DNA from 3 places in the Allobosea spartocytisi genome. Region 3 is predicted to be linked to each of the others. Evidence: predicted binding sites of a transcription regulator. Region 3 holds the regulator's gene; each other region holds the start of a gene.
The links. The regulator HrcA, encoded in region 3, represses chaperone genes, less so after heat shock. The targets are predictions, from matches to a motif close to GTTAGCACTCNCNNNNNGNGAGTGCTAAC.
Positions count from the first base shown of each region.

Region 1 (5,762 bases), on a different contig from region 3:
CGCCGATCCGCCTTGCCCGCGACACCGATTCCGAGCCTCTCGCCACGCTGATCGCGGCGAGCTTCGCCGAATATCCGAACTGCCATTTCGTCTGGGAGGAATTCCCGGAGTTGCGGCAGCCGGCGACGGCCTTCGCCAACAAGGGCGGCAAGCTCTGGATCGTCGACGCGCCGGATGGCGGCATCGCCGGCTCGCTCGGCGCCACGCCGCTGCCCGAGCAGAACGCCGTCGAGCTCACCAAGGTCTATGCCGACCCGGCCTTTCGCGGCACCGGGCTGGCGCAGGCGCTTTTCTCGGAGGCGCTGGCTTTCGCCAAGGCAGGCAACTTTGCCGAGATGATGCTGTGGTCTGACACGCGCTTCGCGCGCGGCCACCGGTTCTACGAGAAGCTCGGTTTCCGGCGCTGGCCGGGCGAGCGCTATCTCGCAGACGTCTCCGCCACCTGGGAATATCATTTCCGCAAGCCGCTCAGCTGCGTGTCATGACCTGGTCGACGGCGCTGCGCGCCGCCCTGGGCATCGCCCTGCTCACCGCCATGGACGCGGTGCTGAAGGGGCAGATGCACAAGCATCCCTTCGTGCTGGCGCTGTTCATGCGCTTCGCCATGGGCGGGCTCTGCGCGCTCGTCGTCCTGGCGATCGCCCGGCCCGCGAGGCCGACGCGCGACAGCCTGATCGGCAATCTCGCCCGCATCCCGCTGGTGGTGCTCACCGCCGGCAGCTTCTTCTATTCGGTCTCGGTGCTGCCGCTGGCCGAGGCGCTGACGCTCTCCTTCCTCGCCCCGGTCTTCGTCGCGCTGCTGGGCGGGCTTCTGCTCAAGGAGAAGATCGACAAGCGCGTGCTGCAGGCGCTCGCCTTCGGCCTCGCGGGCATGCTGGTGATGGTCTGGCCGCGGCTGCAGGGCCATGTCAGTGGCGCGGGGCTCGGCGTCGCCGCCGCCCTGTTCTCGGCCGTGAGCTATGCCTTCAACCTCATCCTGCTCAGGCGCATCGCGATGCGCGAGCACCCGACGGTGATCGTCGCCTTCCAGAATGTCGGCCCTGCTCTCTGCCTCGCCATCCCGGCGGCAACCGTCTTCGTGCCGATGGCGGCGATCGACCTCGCGATCTATCTCGGCGCCGGCATCCTCGGCGTCGCCGGTCATCTGACGCTGACCTCGGCCTATGCCCGGGCGGCGGCCTCGAAGCTCGCGGCGATCGAATACACCGCGCTGATCTGGGCGAGCCTGCTCGGCTTCCACCTCTTCGGCGAGGTGCCGCTCTACACGACCTATGCCGGGGCGGTGCTGATCGTAGCGGGAGCGGTGGCAGTCAGCCGGCGCTAGGCCTCGCCGGGAATACGACGCAGGTCTCGGTGCCATGCGCGAGCAGCTTGCCGCGCTCGTCGACGAGCTTGCCCTCGGTCGTGATGACCGTGCCGCCGCGATGGATCAGCTTGCCCTCGCAGCGGACCGTGCCGCTCTCCGGCATGACCGGGCGGACATAGTTCAGCTTCATCTCCAGCGTGGTGTAGCCCTCGCCCGGCTTCAGCGTCGCATGCGCGGCGCAGGCCATGGCGGAATCGAGGATCGTCGCCGTCCAGCCGCCATGGATCGTGCCGAGCGGGTTGAAGAAGCGCGGCGACGGCCGGCCGACGAAGACGACCCGGCCCTCATCCGCCTCGACCAGGTCGAAATCCATGGTCTGCGCGAAGGGCGGGGCCGGCTGCGAGCCATCGATGATGCCGCGCAGGAAGCTCAGGCCGTCGCCGGCGGTCAGCACTTCGCGGGACACCACTCCGAAGGTTCGATCCATGGCCGCTTCTCCAATCGTGTATCTGCACGATAGAGAGAGCCTGACTGTACCGTCAACCGGGCCGCCGGAGATCATGCCGCGAAAAGCGGGAGACGTGTTCTAAAGCCCTCATCCTGAGGAGTGCCGTATTTTTCAGGCAAGGTTCTTAGCGTGTCTCGCGTGCCGCGCGGCGCAGCGCCTTCAGCCCGTCGCGGGTCTCGCGCCAGCGCTCTTCGCCGAAGCCGCCCTCGATCTTGTCCTGCGCCGCCCGCCAGAACGGGATCGCCGCCGCGATCGCAGCCCGGCCCTTCTCCGTCACCGCATAGACGGAGGCGCGGCCGCGGCACTCGACCGGCTCGACCATGCCCTCGGCCGCCAGAAGCTGGAGATTGCGGGTCAGCGACGTCCGCTCCAGCGCGAAGCGCTCGGCCAATTCGGTGACCGACTTCCATTGCCCGGTGCTCAGCGCCGAGAGCAGCACGAACTGGGTGATCTTCAGCCCGCTCGGCCGCATCGCCTCGTCATAGGCGCGGGTGACGGCGCGCGCCGTCATGCGGATGTGCAGCGCCACGCAGGAGCGGGCGATCTCATCGAGACGGGGGTCGGGCGCGGGAGGGGTCGCGGATGTCGTCATGTCGCCATCTTAACGTGTTCTGCCCTTTACCGCAGCCGGAAGGCTAAGGGCTGCGTCCGGAGCGTTCACTTTATCGCTCGCGGCTTTCTTGACTCTCCGGACACCCGCGCCTATCTCCGCGCTATCTGTTAGCACTCCCAACAGGTGACTGCTAACAGCCTCCCCCGGGAGCCCATCAGCGGCGCCCGAAACGAATAAGACCGAGAGGAAGACAGAACCATGAAGTTCCGTCCTTTGCATGACCGCGTCGTGGTCCGTCGCCTGGATGGCGAAGAGAAGACCAAGGGTGGCATCATCATCCCCGAGACCGCCAAGGAAAAGCCCCAGGAGGGCGAGGTCATCGCCGTCGGTTCCGGCGCGCGCGATGAGGCCGGCAAGCTCGTTCCGCTCGACGTCAAGAAGGGCGACCGCGTCCTGTTCGGCAAGTGGTCGGGCACCGAGGTCAAGATCGATGGTCAGGACCTCCTGATCATGAAGGAATCCGACATCATGGGCGTCGTCGGCTGATAGCCGCCTGACCGCTCTCTTCCGTTTCAAGTTCAAGGAGTAGCTCTCATGGCTGCCAAAGACGTCAAATTCGGCACTGAAGCCCGCGACAAGATGCTGCGCGGCGTGGATATCCTCGCCAACGCCGTGAAGGTCACGCTCGGTCCCAAGGGCCGCAACGTCGTGATCGAGAAGTCGTTCGGCGCGCCGCGCATCACCAAGGACGGCGTCACCGTCGCCAAGGAGATCGAGCTTTCCGACAAGTTCGAGAACATGGGCGCCCAGATGGTCCGCGAAGTCGCTTCGCGCCAGAACGACCATGCCGGCGACGGCACCACCACCGCCACGGTTCTCGCCCAGGCGATCGTCCGTGAAGGCGCCAAGTCGGTTGCGGCCGGCATGAACCCGATGGACCTGAAGCGCGGCATCGACCTGGCCGTCGAGGCCATCGTCGCCGACCTCAAGAAGAACTCCAAGAAGGTCACGTCCAACGCGGAAGTCGCGCAGGTCGGCACCATCTCGGCGAACGGCGACGAGTCGGTCGGCAAGATGATCTCGACCGCGATGCAGAAGGTCGGCAACGAGGGTGTCATCACCGTCGAGGAAGCCAAGACCGCCGAGACCGAGCTCGACGTCGTCGAGGGCATGCAGTTCGACCGCGGCTATCTCTCGCCGTACTTCATCACCAACTCCGAGAAGATGATCGCGGAGCTGGACGACCCCTACGTCCTGATCTTCGAGAAGAAGCTGTCCTCGCTCCAGGCGATGCTGCCGATCCTCGAGGCCGTCGTGCAGACCGGCAAGCCGCTGCTCATCATCGCCGAGGACGTCGAGGGCGAGGCCCTGGCCACGCTCGTCGTCAACAAGCTCCGTGGCGGCCTGAAGGTCGCGGCCGTCAAGGCTCCGGGCTTCGGTGATCGCCGCAAGGCCATGCTCGAGGACATCTCGATCCTGACCGCCGGTCAGATGATCTCGGAAGACCTCGGCATCAAGCTCGAGACCGTGACCCTCCAGATGCTCGGCCGCGCCAAGAAGGTGCGCATCGAGAAGGAGAACACCACGATCATCGACGGCGCCGGCAAGAAGAAGGACATCGAGGCTCGCGTCGGCCAGATCAAGGCCCAGATCGAGGAGACCACCTCGGACTACGACCGTGAGAAGCTCCAGGAGCGTCTGGCCAAGCTCGCCGGCGGCGTCGCGGTCATCCGCGTCGGCGGCGCGACCGAGGTCGAGGTCAAGGAGAAGAAGGACCGCGTCGACGATGCCCTGAACGCCACCCGCGCCGCGGTGGAAGAAGGCATCCTGCCGGGCGGCGGCGTCGCCCTGCTGCGTTCGCTCCAGGCCGTCAAGTCGATCAAGACCGTCAACGACGACCAGAAGACCGGCGTCGAGATCGTCCGCAAGGCGATCATGGCCCCGGCCCGCCAGATCGTCGACAACGCCGGCGATGACGGCGCCGTCGTGATCGGCAAGCTGCTCGAGTCGAAGGACTACACCTACGGCTACAACGCCCAGACCGGCGAATACGGCGATCTGGTCAAGGCCGGCATCATCGACCCGACCAAGGTCGTGCGCACGGCGATCCAGGACGCGGCTTCGATCGCGGGCCTGCTGATCACCACCGAGGCGATGGTCGCCGACCTGCCGAAGAAGGAAGCTCCGATGCCCCCGATGGGCGGCGGCGGCATGGGCGGCATGGACTTCTGAGGAAGTCCAGACGCCCAAAGCGTCAAAGTGCCGAAGCCGGGCAAGCCCGGCTTCGGTGGCGGCATGGACTTCTGAGGAAGTCCAGCTTCTCGCAAGCTATCGAGAAGGCCCGGCGCAAGCCGGGCCTTTTTCGTTTGCGTGATTTTCCAAAGCAGCAAGCGAGGGAGCCGACGCTCCCCTGCGGCCATGCGTCCCAAGCGGCCCGCTTGGGAGCCGATGAGATGTCATCATCCCCTCTCCTCGCCTATAAAAGCGGCAAGCGCCTCCGCAACGGATGCGCGAACATGCAAAAACCGATCGGGAGAGGCCCATGAAGACCTCCAAATTCCTCACAGGCGTCGCTTTCACCGCCACGCTGCTGGCGTCGCAGATCGCTCGCGCCGACATCACCATCGGCCTGATCGCGCCGCTGACCGGCCCCGTCGCCGCCTATGGCGAGCAGGTCAAGAACGGCGCCCAGGCCGCCGTCGACGCCATCAACAAGAATGGCGGCGTGCTCGGCGAAAAGCTCGTGCTCAAGCTCGCCGACGATGCGGGCGACCCGAAGCAGGGCGTCTCGGCCGCCAATCTTCTCGTCGGCGACAAGGTGAAGTTCGTCGTCGGTCCGGTGACCTCGGGCGTCGCGATGGCGACTTCGGACGCGCTCGCCGAAAGCGGCGTGCTGATGGTGACGCCGACCGCGACCTCGCCGGCGCTGACCAGCCGCGGCCTCACCAACGTCTTCCGCACCTGCGGCCGCGACGACCAGCAGGCCGAAGTCGCCGCCGCCTATGTGCTGAAGACCCTGAAGGACAAGAAGATCGCCATCGTCCACGACAAGGGCACCTACGGGAAGGGCCTCGCCGACAACTTCCAGAAGGGCATCAATGCGGGCGGGCTCAAGGAAGTGGCCTATCTCTCGCTGACGCCGGGCGAGAAGGACCTCTCGGCCGTGATCACGCGCCTGAAGTCGGCCGGCGCCGAGGTGATCTATTTCGGCGGCTATCACCCCGAGGGCGGCCTGCTCTCGCGCCAGCTCGCCGATGCCAACGTCAAGGCGACGATCATCGGCGGCGAGGGTCTCTCCAACACCGAGTTCGCGGCAATCGGCGGTGACCACGCCACCGGCACGCTGTTCACCAACGCCACCGACGCACTGAAGAACCCGGATTCGGCGCAGGCCG
Region 1 is NZ_JACXWY010000014.1:4,920-10,681, forward strand. Features, by position in the region: gene IED13_RS19540 (GNAT family N-acetyltransferase) at 1-485, shown strand, start outside; gene IED13_RS19545 (DMT family transporter) at 482-1,324, shown strand; gene IED13_RS19550 (PaaI family thioesterase) at 1,311-1,793, opposite strand; gene IED13_RS19555 (MarR family winged helix-turn-helix transcriptional regulator) at 1,939-2,406, opposite strand; gene groES (co-chaperone GroES) at 2,626-2,913, shown strand; gene groL (chaperonin GroEL) at 2,962-4,599, shown strand; gene IED13_RS19570 (branched-chain amino acid ABC transporter substrate-binding protein) at 4,910-5,762, shown strand, end outside.
Region 1: the regulator HrcA is predicted to act here: its motif matches at 2,534-2,562, upstream of groES (co-chaperone GroES).

Region 2 (5,762 bases), on a different contig from region 3:
GAGCTTTCCCAACTTGACGGGTGCGAAGCCGAGTTGCTTGGCCAAGGCCGCCACGCGAGCGGTCGCGTCCTCGTCGTCACCAGACAGAAAGACGACGCGGTGGCCGCCCGCGACGACCGGGTCGGTCGCCAGGGTGGCGGCACCCAGGTGATTGAACCCCTTGACGAGTTTGGCGCCGGTGAACGCCTTCGCGACAAAGGCGGAGGACGGCAGACCATCCAACTCTTCAGGGACCGGAAACGCGTTCGTCGCGTCGATGATCGTCTTGCCTTCCCAGCTCGGCAGGGCCTTCGCAACCTCACGGTGCTCCCCGAACGGGACCCCCAAGATGATCGTGTCGGCCTTGAGTGCTTCCCGCAGCGACTTGGCGACGACCATGGGACCGATCGCCCGAGCCTGCGGCTCCAACGCCTCGGGCGGCCGGCGGCTCGCGACGGTCACATCGATGTTTTTACGGGCGAAGGCGTGGGCGAGGGCCTGGCCTATCCTGCCGAATCCTACAATCGCATAGCTCATGATACGTCTCCGATCCTTGTTGGTATTGTTTCCCCGGCCTTCAACGGCGCTGGGTCTTCATTCCGCAGTGTGGCGACCCGCGCGTAGGCGTCCGGCTGTGAACGACTTCCGCGCGGCCGGGCCGGCCGTCAGCACGGAAGTCGTTCCACCACGGACGCGCTGGTTGCCGCCGCTCGGCCGCTTCCCGCGATCGAGCGCGAATTCAGATGGCCGAGAAGCCGCCGTCGACGGACAATTCCAGCCCATTCACGAAGCTCGAATCGTCTGACGCCAGAAACAGCGCGACCGCCGCGATTTCCTCGGGACGACCCATCGTTCCCCGCGGGATCAGGGACTCGAACATCTGCTTCGCCTCCTCGGTGAGGACCTGGCTCTGCATCGGTGTGGCGATCGGCCCGGGGTGCAGCACGTTCACCCGGATATTCCTGCCCTTCAGCTCGTTGAGCCACCCGCGTGCGAACGCGTGCAATGTCGCCTTGCTCGCGGCGTAGACGCTGTAGCCGGGGAAGCCTTTCAACGAAGCAACCGACCCGGTCATGAAGATCGATCCGCCATCATTGAACAGCGGCAGCGCCTTTTGCACCGTGAACAGCGTGCCGCGCGCATTCAGGCCGAAGGTCGCGTCGAAATGCTGCTCGGTAATCTCGCCCAGCGGGACGGCTTCGCCCGTGCCGGCGCTCGCATACAGGACGTCGATCCTGCCCTTTTCCCGCTTGACCGTATCGAACAGGCGGTCGAGGTCGTCGAGATTGGCCGCGTCGCCGCGCACGCCGGTCACATTTCGGCCGATCAGCCCGACGGCCTCATCGAGCGCCTCCTGCCTCCGGCCGGTGATGAAGACATAGGCGCCTTCTTCGACGAACCGCTTGGCGCTCGCCAGCGCCATGCCGCTCGATCCACCCGTGATGACTGCAACCTTACCCTCAAGCTTTCCCATGACTTTTCCTTCAGGCTCCATCTTTGACTGATCGGGGAAGTTCCCCGAGAGCCTCGAGATGGGTCTGCCGGGGTCGGGCGTTGAGTGCGGAAGCGCGCAGATCGGTGGTGCGAAATTCATCCGGTCGGGCGACTGACGCCAACCGCGACGATCGGCGCCCGCCGTTCGGAATTGGCACGCGCCTGTCGGCATGGGCTATGATGTCCGCCCGACCGCCAACAATCGAGATGCGGGTCGATATGTTGAATCCGAGCTTTGGAAGGGGCACCACGCGGTGCCGGATTGCACCATGATCGACTGGGATGACGTTCGCTACTTTCTTGCCGCCGCCCGCGGAGGCTCGGTGCGGGCTGCCGCCAAGCATCTCCGGGTGAATCACTCGACCGTGCTGCGACGCATCGCTCAGCTCGAGGAACGCCTCGGGGCGCAGATGTTCGAAAAGCTGCCTTCGGGCTACCGCCTGACGGCGGCGGGCGAGGAGGTCCTCGAGCTCGCGGAACAGATGGAAGCGTCGTCGCACCAGTTGGAGACGCGCGTCTTCGGTCGCGACCAGAGCGCGCGCGGGCTGTTGCGGGTGACACTTCCGCCGTTCCTCGCCACACATCTGCTCATGCCGGATCTCGCCGACTTCGCGCATCTCCATCCGGACATCGAGATGGAAATCTCGTCGACCGGCGAGGTGGCGAATCTGACCAACCGAGAGGCCGACGTCGCGGTCCGCATCGTCACCGACCGCAAGACCCTGCCGCTCAATCTGCACGGCCTGATGGGACCGGAGCTGTTCAGCGGCGTCTACATCTCTCGTAAACGGCTGGCCGCGCGGCGTGCGGGCGCGCCTGATCCGATCCGGTGGATCGTCATAGACAGTCAGGGACTCCCGGCTTGGGCCCGCGCGGGAGAGGTTCACGCCACGGAAGTGCCGTTCAGGAGCCCGGACGCCGAGACGCAGATCGCCGCCGTGCAGAAAGGGATCGGGATGACGAAACTGCCGTGCTTCGTCGGAGATGCCGACCCTCTCTTGGTGAGAGTGCCGGGCACCGACCTGCCCATGCATGGGACGCTCTGGCTTCTCACGCAGGGGGAGACACGCAAGACGAAGCGTGTGCGGCTCTTCACCGAATTCGTATCCCGCAGGCTCGCCGCCTACGCTCCGCTTCTCGCGGGACTGTCCGTACCGGACGACTGACGCCCGGCAGATCGCCGGCGAAGCTTACAGTCGACAGCGGTCTCTAAGCGGACATCCTCAGCGCGCGACTTGGGTCGGCACCGGAAATCAGACCTCTCATTGGGAGCGTCAGCTTTCAGGCAAGCTCCCAATGTCCGCGTCTCTGACGGGCGAGAGGATCAAGCTCCGGTTGGCCGATGCCGGGCTCCTGGTCAGGCGCGGCCGCGCGAGCCTTCCCTCCGGCTGCCGGCGAATGCGGCGATGTCGGGCGCGAGAAGATCGTGCTTTTCCGCCCATGACGCGAACAAGCCGCGCGCCGTATCCGGCTCGATCTCGCCACGGATCGCCGCCAGGCAGGCCTTCAGCGCGAAGCCGTGGACCGCATCGCGCCTGCTCGCCGGCCAGTCGGCCAGGAACATGTAGGCCTCCATTGCAGAGCCGATCGCCGCCGGGTGCCCGAGCCCGGTTAGGATCACGACCGGCCTCTCGAAATCGTCGGATGTCATCATGCAGCCCTCCCTTGGTTGGGAGCGATTGCCAACATTGCCATAGCCATATCCTCCTGGAAGCAACATGGATCCGGTTTGGTTGAGCGCCGCGTCGAGCACCTTGCGCTGTCGGCGGCTGCAATGATGTTGGTAAGCCTTTTCTCCGGATCAAGCCCACCGAAACATCGACATTACTGGAGCCGGAATTCGCCGCTGACCGCACTGAGGTCGGCGGGGCCGATCAGGTCCTTGTGAGCCACGGTGATGCGGAACAGCTTGCCGTCGAGCTTGGCCTGCCAGAAGGCGAGGAACTTGTTGAGCTCGGGGAAGCGCGGGGCGAGGTCGTAGTCCTGCCAGATATATTCCTGCAGGATCGAAGGGTGGTCGGGCAGGCGGTAGAGAATCCCCGCGGTGGTCAGTCCATAGCCCGCGATCTGGCGGGCGAAGTCGGTCGAAGCCATTCCTTTCAGCTCCCTGGTTTCTCTGCGCCGATGGCAGCGCGTTTCCAACGCCTTGGCAAGCCGAAAGGTTGCGTTTGTGCTGCCTTTTCAGGCTGTTAGCACTCGGTCAAAAAAAGTGCTGCCAGCCTCTTGAAGGCAAAAATGGGGCAACCCAAATCATCGCGCGGGCACGGTGCCTTAGGGCTGCGCGGAACCTCGCCGCGAGACCCGCACAGGGCCGGCCCGCTTTGACATGTGACCGACATGGAAACTGGAGGAACTCATGAAGTTTCGGCCACTGCATGACCGCGTCGTCGTGAAGCGCATCGACGCCGAGGAGAAGACCAAGGGCGGGATCATCATCCCCGACACGGCCAAGGAAAAGCCGCAGGAGGGCGAGATCGTCGCCGTCGGCGCCGGCGCGCGCGACGAGACCGGCAAGCTCGTGCCGCTCGACGTCAAGGTCGGCGACCGCGTGCTCTTCGGCAAATGGAGCGGCACCGAGGTCAAGATCGATGGCCAGGACCTTCTGATCATGAAGGAGTCCGACATCATGGGCGTCGTCGAGGTGACCGCGACCCTCAAGCAGGCCGCCTGACGGGGCCTCTTCCAAACCACCAACCTGAAACCTCAAGTCTGAAGGAGTGAGGAATCATGGCTGCGAAGGACGTGAAGTTTTCGCAGGACGCGCGCGAGCGGATGCTGCGCGGCGTCGATACGCTGGCGAATGCCGTGAAGGTCACGCTGGGTCCGAAGGGCCGCAACGTCGTGATCGAGAAGTCGTTCGGCGCTCCGCGCATCACCAAGGACGGCGTCACCGTCGCCAAGGAAATCGAGCTGTCCGACAAGTTCGAGAACATGGGCGCCCAGATGGTGCGCGAGGTGGCGTCGAAGCAGAACGATGCCGCTGGTGACGGCACCACGACCGCGACCGTGCTCGCCCAGGCGATCGTCCGTGAGGGCGCCAAGGCGGTGGCCGCCGGCATCAATCCGACGGACCTGAAGCGCGGCATCGATCTCGCCGTCGAGGCGGTGACCAAGTCGCTCGGCGAGCATTCCAAGACCATCACCGGTTCGGAGGAGGTCGCGCAGGTCGGCACCATCTCCGCCAATGGCGACCGCACGATCGGCGAGATGATCGCCGAGGCGATGAAGAAGGTCGGCAACGAGGGTGTCATCACCGTCGAGGAAGCCAAGACCGCCGAGACCGAGCTCGACGTCGTCGAAGGCATGCAGTTCGATCGCGGCTACCTCTCGCCCTATTTCGTGACCAACACCGAGAAGATGGTCGCGGAACTGGAAGACCCCTACATCCTGATCCACGAGAAGAAGCTCTCGGGCCTCCAGACGATGCTGCCGCTGCTGGAAGCGGTCGTGCAGACCGGCAAGCCGCTGCTGATCGTGGCTGAGGATGTCGAGGGCGAGGCCCTGGCCACGCTCGTCGTCAACAAGCTCCGTGGCGGCCTCAAGATCGCCGCCGTCAAGGCTCCGGGCTTCGGCGACCGCCGCAAGGCCATGCTGGAGGACATCGCGATCCTCACCGGCGGCACCGCGATCAGCGAGGATCTCGGCATCAAGCTGGAGAACGTCACGCTCGACATGCTCGGCCGCGCCAAGAAGGTCCGCATCGAGAAGGAGAACACCACCATCGTCGATGGCGCCGGCAAGAAGGCCGAGATCGAGGCTAGGGTTGCGCAGATCAAGGCGCAGATCGAGGAGACCACCTCGGACTACGACCGCGAGAAGCTCCAGGAGCGTCTGGCCAAGCTCGCCGGCGGCGTCGCGGTGATCCGAGTCGGCGGCGCGACCGAGGTCGAGGTCAAGGAGAAGAAGGACCGCGTCGACGATGCCCTGAACGCCACCCGCGCCGCGGTGGAAGAAGGCATCCTGCCGGGCGGCGGCGTCGCCCTGCTGCGCGCGGTCAAGGCGCTCGAAGGGCTTGTGCCCGGCAATGACGACCAGAAGACCGGCGTCGAGATCGTCCGCAAGGCGATCACCGCGCCTGCCCGCCAGATCGTCGAGAATGCCGGCGGCGATGGCGCGGTCGTGGTCGGCAAGCTGCTGGAGTCGCAGGACTATGCCTGGGGCTACAACGCCCAGACCGGCGAGTATGGCGATCTGGTCAAGGCCGGCATCATCGACCCAACCAAGGTCGTGCGCACGGCGATCCAGGATGCGGCGTCGGTCGCAGGCCTGCTGATCACCACCGAGGCGAT
Region 2 is NZ_JACXWY010000008.1:103,490-109,251, reverse strand. Features, by position in the region: gene IED13_RS14825 (NADPH-dependent F420 reductase) at 1-516, opposite strand, end outside; gene IED13_RS14820 (SDR family NAD(P)-dependent oxidoreductase) at 719-1,453, opposite strand; gene IED13_RS14815 (LysR family transcriptional regulator) at 1,743-2,639, shown strand; gene IED13_RS14810 (DUF982 domain-containing protein) at 2,831-3,124, opposite strand; gene IED13_RS14805 (usg protein) at 3,298-3,567, opposite strand; gene groES (co-chaperone GroES) at 3,830-4,144, shown strand; gene groL (chaperonin GroEL) at 4,201-5,762, shown strand, end outside.
Region 2: the regulator HrcA is predicted to act here: its motif matches at 3,662-3,690, upstream of groES (co-chaperone GroES).

Region 3 (5,762 bases):
GCTCCGGGCTCGGGCTGTCGCTCTCCGCCCTGCTGGAGGACGAGGCCGGCACCGGGCCGCTGTCGCGCCGCGCGTCGCAACCGGTCTGGCGCGATCCGGCGAGCGGCTATCTGCGCCGCAACGTCTCGCCGCGCGGAACCGGCTCCAGCTTCGAGATCGTCGAGGTGGAATTGCCGGGGGGTGCTGAGGTCCGGCTCGACAGCGCTGCCGGCGCGCCGACGCTGGACCAGCAGATCTGGGTGCTGCGCGGCCGGCTCGACCTGACGGTCGAAGGCACAAGTCACGCTCTCGCCGAAGGCGATTGCCTGCAGATGCATCTGCGCGGCCCGATCACCTACCGCAATCCAGGCGCCGAGCCCGTGCGCTACGCCGTCATCCTCACCGCGGGCAGCGGTACTTTTCCGGGACATGCCGCATGAACGCTCTCGCCATGACCACCGCCATCGACATCCTCGACGCTCCGGCTGCTGAGGCCGCCTTGCCGGCGCTGGCCGAGATTCTGCGCGACTGCGTCGCCAACGGCGCCTCGGTCGGCTTCATGGACTGGAATACGGCCGCCGATTACGAGCGCTTCTGGCGCGATGTCGCGGCTGGCGTCGCGGGAGGACAGATCGTGCTGTTCGTCGCCCGCAATGCGGACGGGATCGTCGGCACGGCGCAGCTTCATCTGATCGGCAAGCCCAACCAGCCGCATCGCGCCGAGATCGCCAAGGTGCTGGTGCATTCCCGTGCGCGCCGGCAGGGGATCGGCGAGGCGCTGATGAGCCGGGCCGAGGCCATCGCCCGAGAAAGGGGACGCAACCTGCTGGTGCTCGACACGGATGAGAACGGTGCCGCGCGAAGGCTCTACAACCGGCTGGGCTGGACGGAGCTCGGCACCATCCCGCGCTTCGCGCTGATGCCGGACGGGGCCGAATGCGGCTCGACGTTTTTCTACAAGGATCTCGTCTGAGGACAGGCGTCATGCTCGGGCTCGACCCGAGCATCTCACGCCGGAAGAGGCTCCGGCGTCCTCTGGGAGAGTTTCTCGGGTCGCCGCTGCGCGCCCGCCCGAGAATGAAAGGCGGTCGCTCGGGCTGCCTCAGCCTTCCTTGGCCTCGCCGCGCACATAAGGCTCGACCGGGCCCTTGAGGGTGATCGTCATCGGCCGGCCGAAGCGGTCCTTGGCGGCGCCGGCCGCGACCTTCACCCAGCCTTCCGAGACGCAATACTCCTCGACATTGGTCTTCTCGACGCCCTTGAAGCGAATGCCGATGTCGCGTGCCAGCACGTCGGCATCATAGAAGGGGCTGTCCGGATTGACGGAGAGACGGTCGGGAAGCTGGTCGGACATGGCGGAACCTGCGATACGGAAACGATTGCTTTCCGCGCTCGATAGCCGCTTCCGCCCTCAAAGCCAACTCAGCGCTTCGCCCGGCCGCCCGCCTGCTCGATCAATTCAGCCACGGCTGCCTGTCCCCTCGCTCGAGCATGGGCAAGCGGCGTCAGGCCGTCGCGATCGGCGAGGTTCGGATCGGCGCCTGCGGCGAGGACGAGCCTCGCCACCTCCTGATGGCGCGGGCCGCCATCGCCGAGGATCACGATTTCCAAGAGGCAGGTCCAGCCGAGATCGTTGACGTGATTGACGTCGATGCCGCTGGTCAGGAGCAGCTTCACCGTCTCGACATGGGCGCGCTCGCAGGCCGGGATCAGCGCATTGCCGCCATAGCGGTTGCGCAAGCGCAGATCGGGCTTCAGCGGCAACATCGCCGCGATGATGTCCGTGCGGCCGGAGGCACCGGCGAGCAGCCAGGGCGTGTCGTGGTTGGCGGCCTGCGTGTTGGGGCTCGCACCGGCGGCGAGCAGGGCCCTGGCCATTTCGACATGGTTGCCGGCGACAGCGAGGAGGAGCGCCGTGCGGCCTTGCGAGTCGCGCGCTTCGAGATCGGCTCCCTTCGCGATCAGGGCCTTCACCTCGGCCGTTCTTCCGGATTCGGCAGCGGCGAGCAGATCGGAGGCGGCATGAGCGGCAGCGGTCGTCATCAGGCAAGCTCCAAGGGCTAAAGCCCGCAGCCAGTGCGTCACCGGCTGCCGTCCAGCAGGCGGCCAACGACCTTGGCGGTATAGTCGACCATCGGGACGATGCGGGCATAATTCAGCCGCGTCGGGCCGATGATGCCGACAACGCCGACGATACGCTGCTCGGCATCGCGGAAGGGCGCCGCCACCATCGATGAACCCGACATCGAGAACAGCTTGTTCTCCGAGCCGATGAAGATGCGGACGCCGTCGCCCTCCTCGGCGCGGGAGAGCAGATCGATCACGTCGGTCTGGGTCTCGAGATCGCCGAAGAGCATGCGGATGCGCTCCAGATCCTCCTGCGCCCTGAGATCGTCGAGCAGATTGGCCTGGCCGCGCACGATCAGGTGGCGATCGCCGCTCGGGCCCGAGGAGGTGGCGATGCCGCTTTCGACGAGGCGGGCGGTGAGCGCGTCGAGCTCACGCTCCATCAGCGCGCGCTGCGCCCCGATCTCGCCACGCACTTCGCCGAGCGTCTTGCCGAGGATGCGAGCATTGAGGAAGTTCGCGGCTTCCGTCAGGGCCGAGGCGGGCAGGCCCGGCGGCAAGGCGAGCAGGCGGTTTTCGACCGCGCCGTCTTCCGAAACCAGCACCACCAGGGCACGGGCAGGATCGAGCCGGACGAATTCGATGTGCTTCAGCCGCGGATCGGCCTTGGTGGTGACGACGACGCCGGCGCCGCGCGAGAGGCCTGACAGCAGCGCGGAAGCCTCCGTCAGTGTCTGGTCGAGGCTGTGATGACTCGCCGCCGCCCGGATCTGGGCCTCGATCCGCTTGCGCTCGTCGGATGTGAGGTTGCCGACCTCCATCATCGCATCGACGAAGAAGCGCAGCCCCCGTTCGGTGGGCAGGCGCCCCGCCGAGGTGTGCGGCGCATAGATCAGCCCGGCAAGCTCGAGGTCGGTCATGACGTTGCGCACCGTCGCGGGCGAGAGCGCCATCGGCAGCAGGCGGGCGATGTTGCGGGAGCCGAGCGGCTCGCCGGTCGTCAGGTAGCCGTCGACGATCTGGCGAAAGATCTCGCGCGAGCGCTGGTCGATCTCGACCAGGCTGCTCGTCGTCTCCGGGCGGGTTGTATGAGCGCTCATGAACCTCGGCTGCGAAATCGCGCACGTACCCTATTGTCGGCATGGCGGGCGCGCGGATCAAGAGGGCTATATGGCTCGCCCTGCCTTGCCCGGTGACGTGGGAGAGCCTACAAGCCGCCTCTCCCCGCAAGACAGGATCATTTCATGCGACCCTCCAAACGCGCCGCCGACGAGATGCGCAAGGTCACGCTCGAACGCGGCGTGGTGCGCTATGCCGAGGGTTCCTGCATGGTGACGTTCGGCGAGACCAAGGTGCTTTGCGCCGCGACCGTCGAGGAAAAGGGTCCGCCCTGGCTGCGCGGCACCGGCAAGGGCTGGGTCACCGCCGAATATTCGATGCTGCCGCGCGCCACGCATGAGCGCACGCGCCGCGAGGTCACCTCCGGCAAGCCCTCCGGCCGCACCCAGGAGATCCAGCGCCTCGTCGGCCGTTCGCTCCGCGCCGTGGTCGACCTGACCGCGATCGGCGAGCGCCAGATCGTCGTCGATTGCGACGTGATCCAGGCCGATGGCGGCACCCGCACGGCCTCGATCACCGGCGCCTGGGTCGCGCTGCACGATGCGCTGAAGTGGATGGAAGGCCGCAACCTGCTCAAGGGCACCAATCCGCTGAAGGACCATGTCGCCGCCGTCTCCTGCGGTATCGTCGCCGGGCAGCCCGTGATCGATCTCGACTATGTCGAGGATTCCGGCGCGCAGACCGACGCGAATTTCGTCATCACCGGCTCCGGCGGCCTCGTCGAGGTGCAGGGCACGGCCGAGGGCGCACCGTTCTCGGAAGAAGAACTGCTCGCGCTGCTCAAGCTCGCCAAGGGCGGCGTTTCCAAGCTCGTCGCGCTGCAAAAGGCCGCGGTGGCCTGACGATGACCACCCACCGCCTTCTCACCGGCAAGGTCGTGATCGCGACCCATAACCAGGGCAAGCTGCGCGAAATGCGCGACTTGCTGGCGCCTTACGGCATCGAACTGGTCTCGGCCGGGGAGCTCGGCCTGCCCGAGCCGGTCGAGGATGGCTACATGTTCTCGGAGAATGCGGCGATCAAGGCGATCGCCGCGACCAAGGCGAGTGGATTGCCCGCGCTCTCCGACGATTCCGGCGTCTGCATCGACGCGCTCGACGGCGCGCCCGGGCTGTTCTCGGCCAACTGGGCCGGGCCGGGCAAGGATTTCGCCCCGGCGATCGCCCGCGTCCAGATGGAACTCGCCAAGCGCGGCGCCCATGCGCCCGAGCAGCGCAAGGCGCATTTCGTCTCGGCGCTGGTCATCGCCTGGCCGGACGGGCACCAGGAATTGTTCGAGGGCCGCGTCTACGGCACGATCACCGAGCGGATCCGGGGCGCGGGCGGCTTCGGCTACGATCCGATCTTCCTGCCGGATGGCCATGACAAGACCTTCGGCGAGATGACGGCTGAGGAGAAGCACGGCATCCCGGCCGACGGTTCGCCCGGCCTGTCGCACCGCGCGCGCGCCTTCCATGCGCTCGCCGCCGCCTGCTTGAGGAAGCCGGGTTGAGCGCCCCGGCCGCCCTCGCCGAGCGGCCGCCGCTCCTGCATCCGACTGCGGATGCGGGCTTCGCCGTCTATGTGCACTGGCCCTTCTGCCTGGCGAAGTGCCCCTATTGCGACTTCAACAGCCATGTCCGGCTGCAGCCACCCGACCAAGCCCGCTACATCGCCGCCTTCCGTCGCGAGATCGCGCATCGCGCCGCGCTGGTGCCGGGCCGCACGGTGTCCTCGATCTTCTTCGGCGGCGGCACGCCCTCGCTGATGGAGGGCCGCACCGTCGGCGCGATCCTCGACGCCATCGGCGAGCATTGGGCGGTCGATTCCAACTGCGAAGTGTCCCTCGAAGCCAATCCGACCAGCGTCGAGGCCGGGCGCTTCCGCGATTTCCGGGCGGCCGGCGTCAACCGCGTCTCGCTCGGCGTGCAGGCGCTGAACGATGCCGATCTCAAGGCGCTCGGCCGGATGCATTCGGCTGAGGAAGCACTGGCGGCGGTGGCGATCGCGCGCCAATATTTCGAGCGCTATTCCTTCGACCTGATCTATGCCCGCTCGCCCTTGCAGACTCCGGCCCTTTGGCGCGCTGAGCTGGAACTGGCGATCAGCCATGCGGCCGAGCATCTCTCGCTCTATCAGCTCACGATCGAGCCTGGCACGGCGTTCGAGCGATTGTTCCGGGCCGGCAAGCTCGCCATTCCCGACCACGATGCCGGTGCCGCGCTCTACGAGACGACGCAGGAGATCACGGCCAAGCACGGCCTGCCGGTCTATGAGATCTCCAACCATGCCCGGCCGGGTGCGGAATGCCGCCACAACCTCGTCTACTGGCACTATGGCGAATATGCCGGCATCGGCCCCGGCGCCCATGGCAGGCTGGTGACAGCGGAAGGCCGCATGGCGCATTCGACCGAGAAGCGGCCCGAGATCTGGCTGGAACGGGTCGAGGCGGAAGGCCATGCGCTCGTCGAGAATGACCGGCTGGGCGAAGAGGCGCAGGGTGACGAATACCTGCTGATGGGGCTTCGCCTCGTCGAGGGGATCGATCCCACGGTGTTCAAGGCGCTGTCAGGACGCGAACTCAACGCCAAGCGCATCGCCAGCCTGATCGACGAGAA
Region 3 is NZ_JACXWY010000003.1:130,162-135,923, forward strand. Features, by position in the region: gene IED13_RS05975 (helix-turn-helix domain-containing protein) at 1-419, shown strand, start outside; gene IED13_RS05980 (GNAT family N-acetyltransferase) at 416-952, shown strand; gene IED13_RS05985 (DUF3297 family protein) at 1,082-1,333, opposite strand; gene IED13_RS05990 (ankyrin repeat domain-containing protein) at 1,402-2,022, opposite strand; gene hrcA (heat-inducible transcriptional repressor HrcA) at 2,061-3,146, opposite strand; gene rph (ribonuclease PH) at 3,291-4,007, shown strand; gene rdgB (RdgB/HAM1 family non-canonical purine NTP pyrophosphatase) at 4,010-4,657, shown strand; gene hemW (radical SAM family heme chaperone HemW) at 4,654-5,762, shown strand, end outside.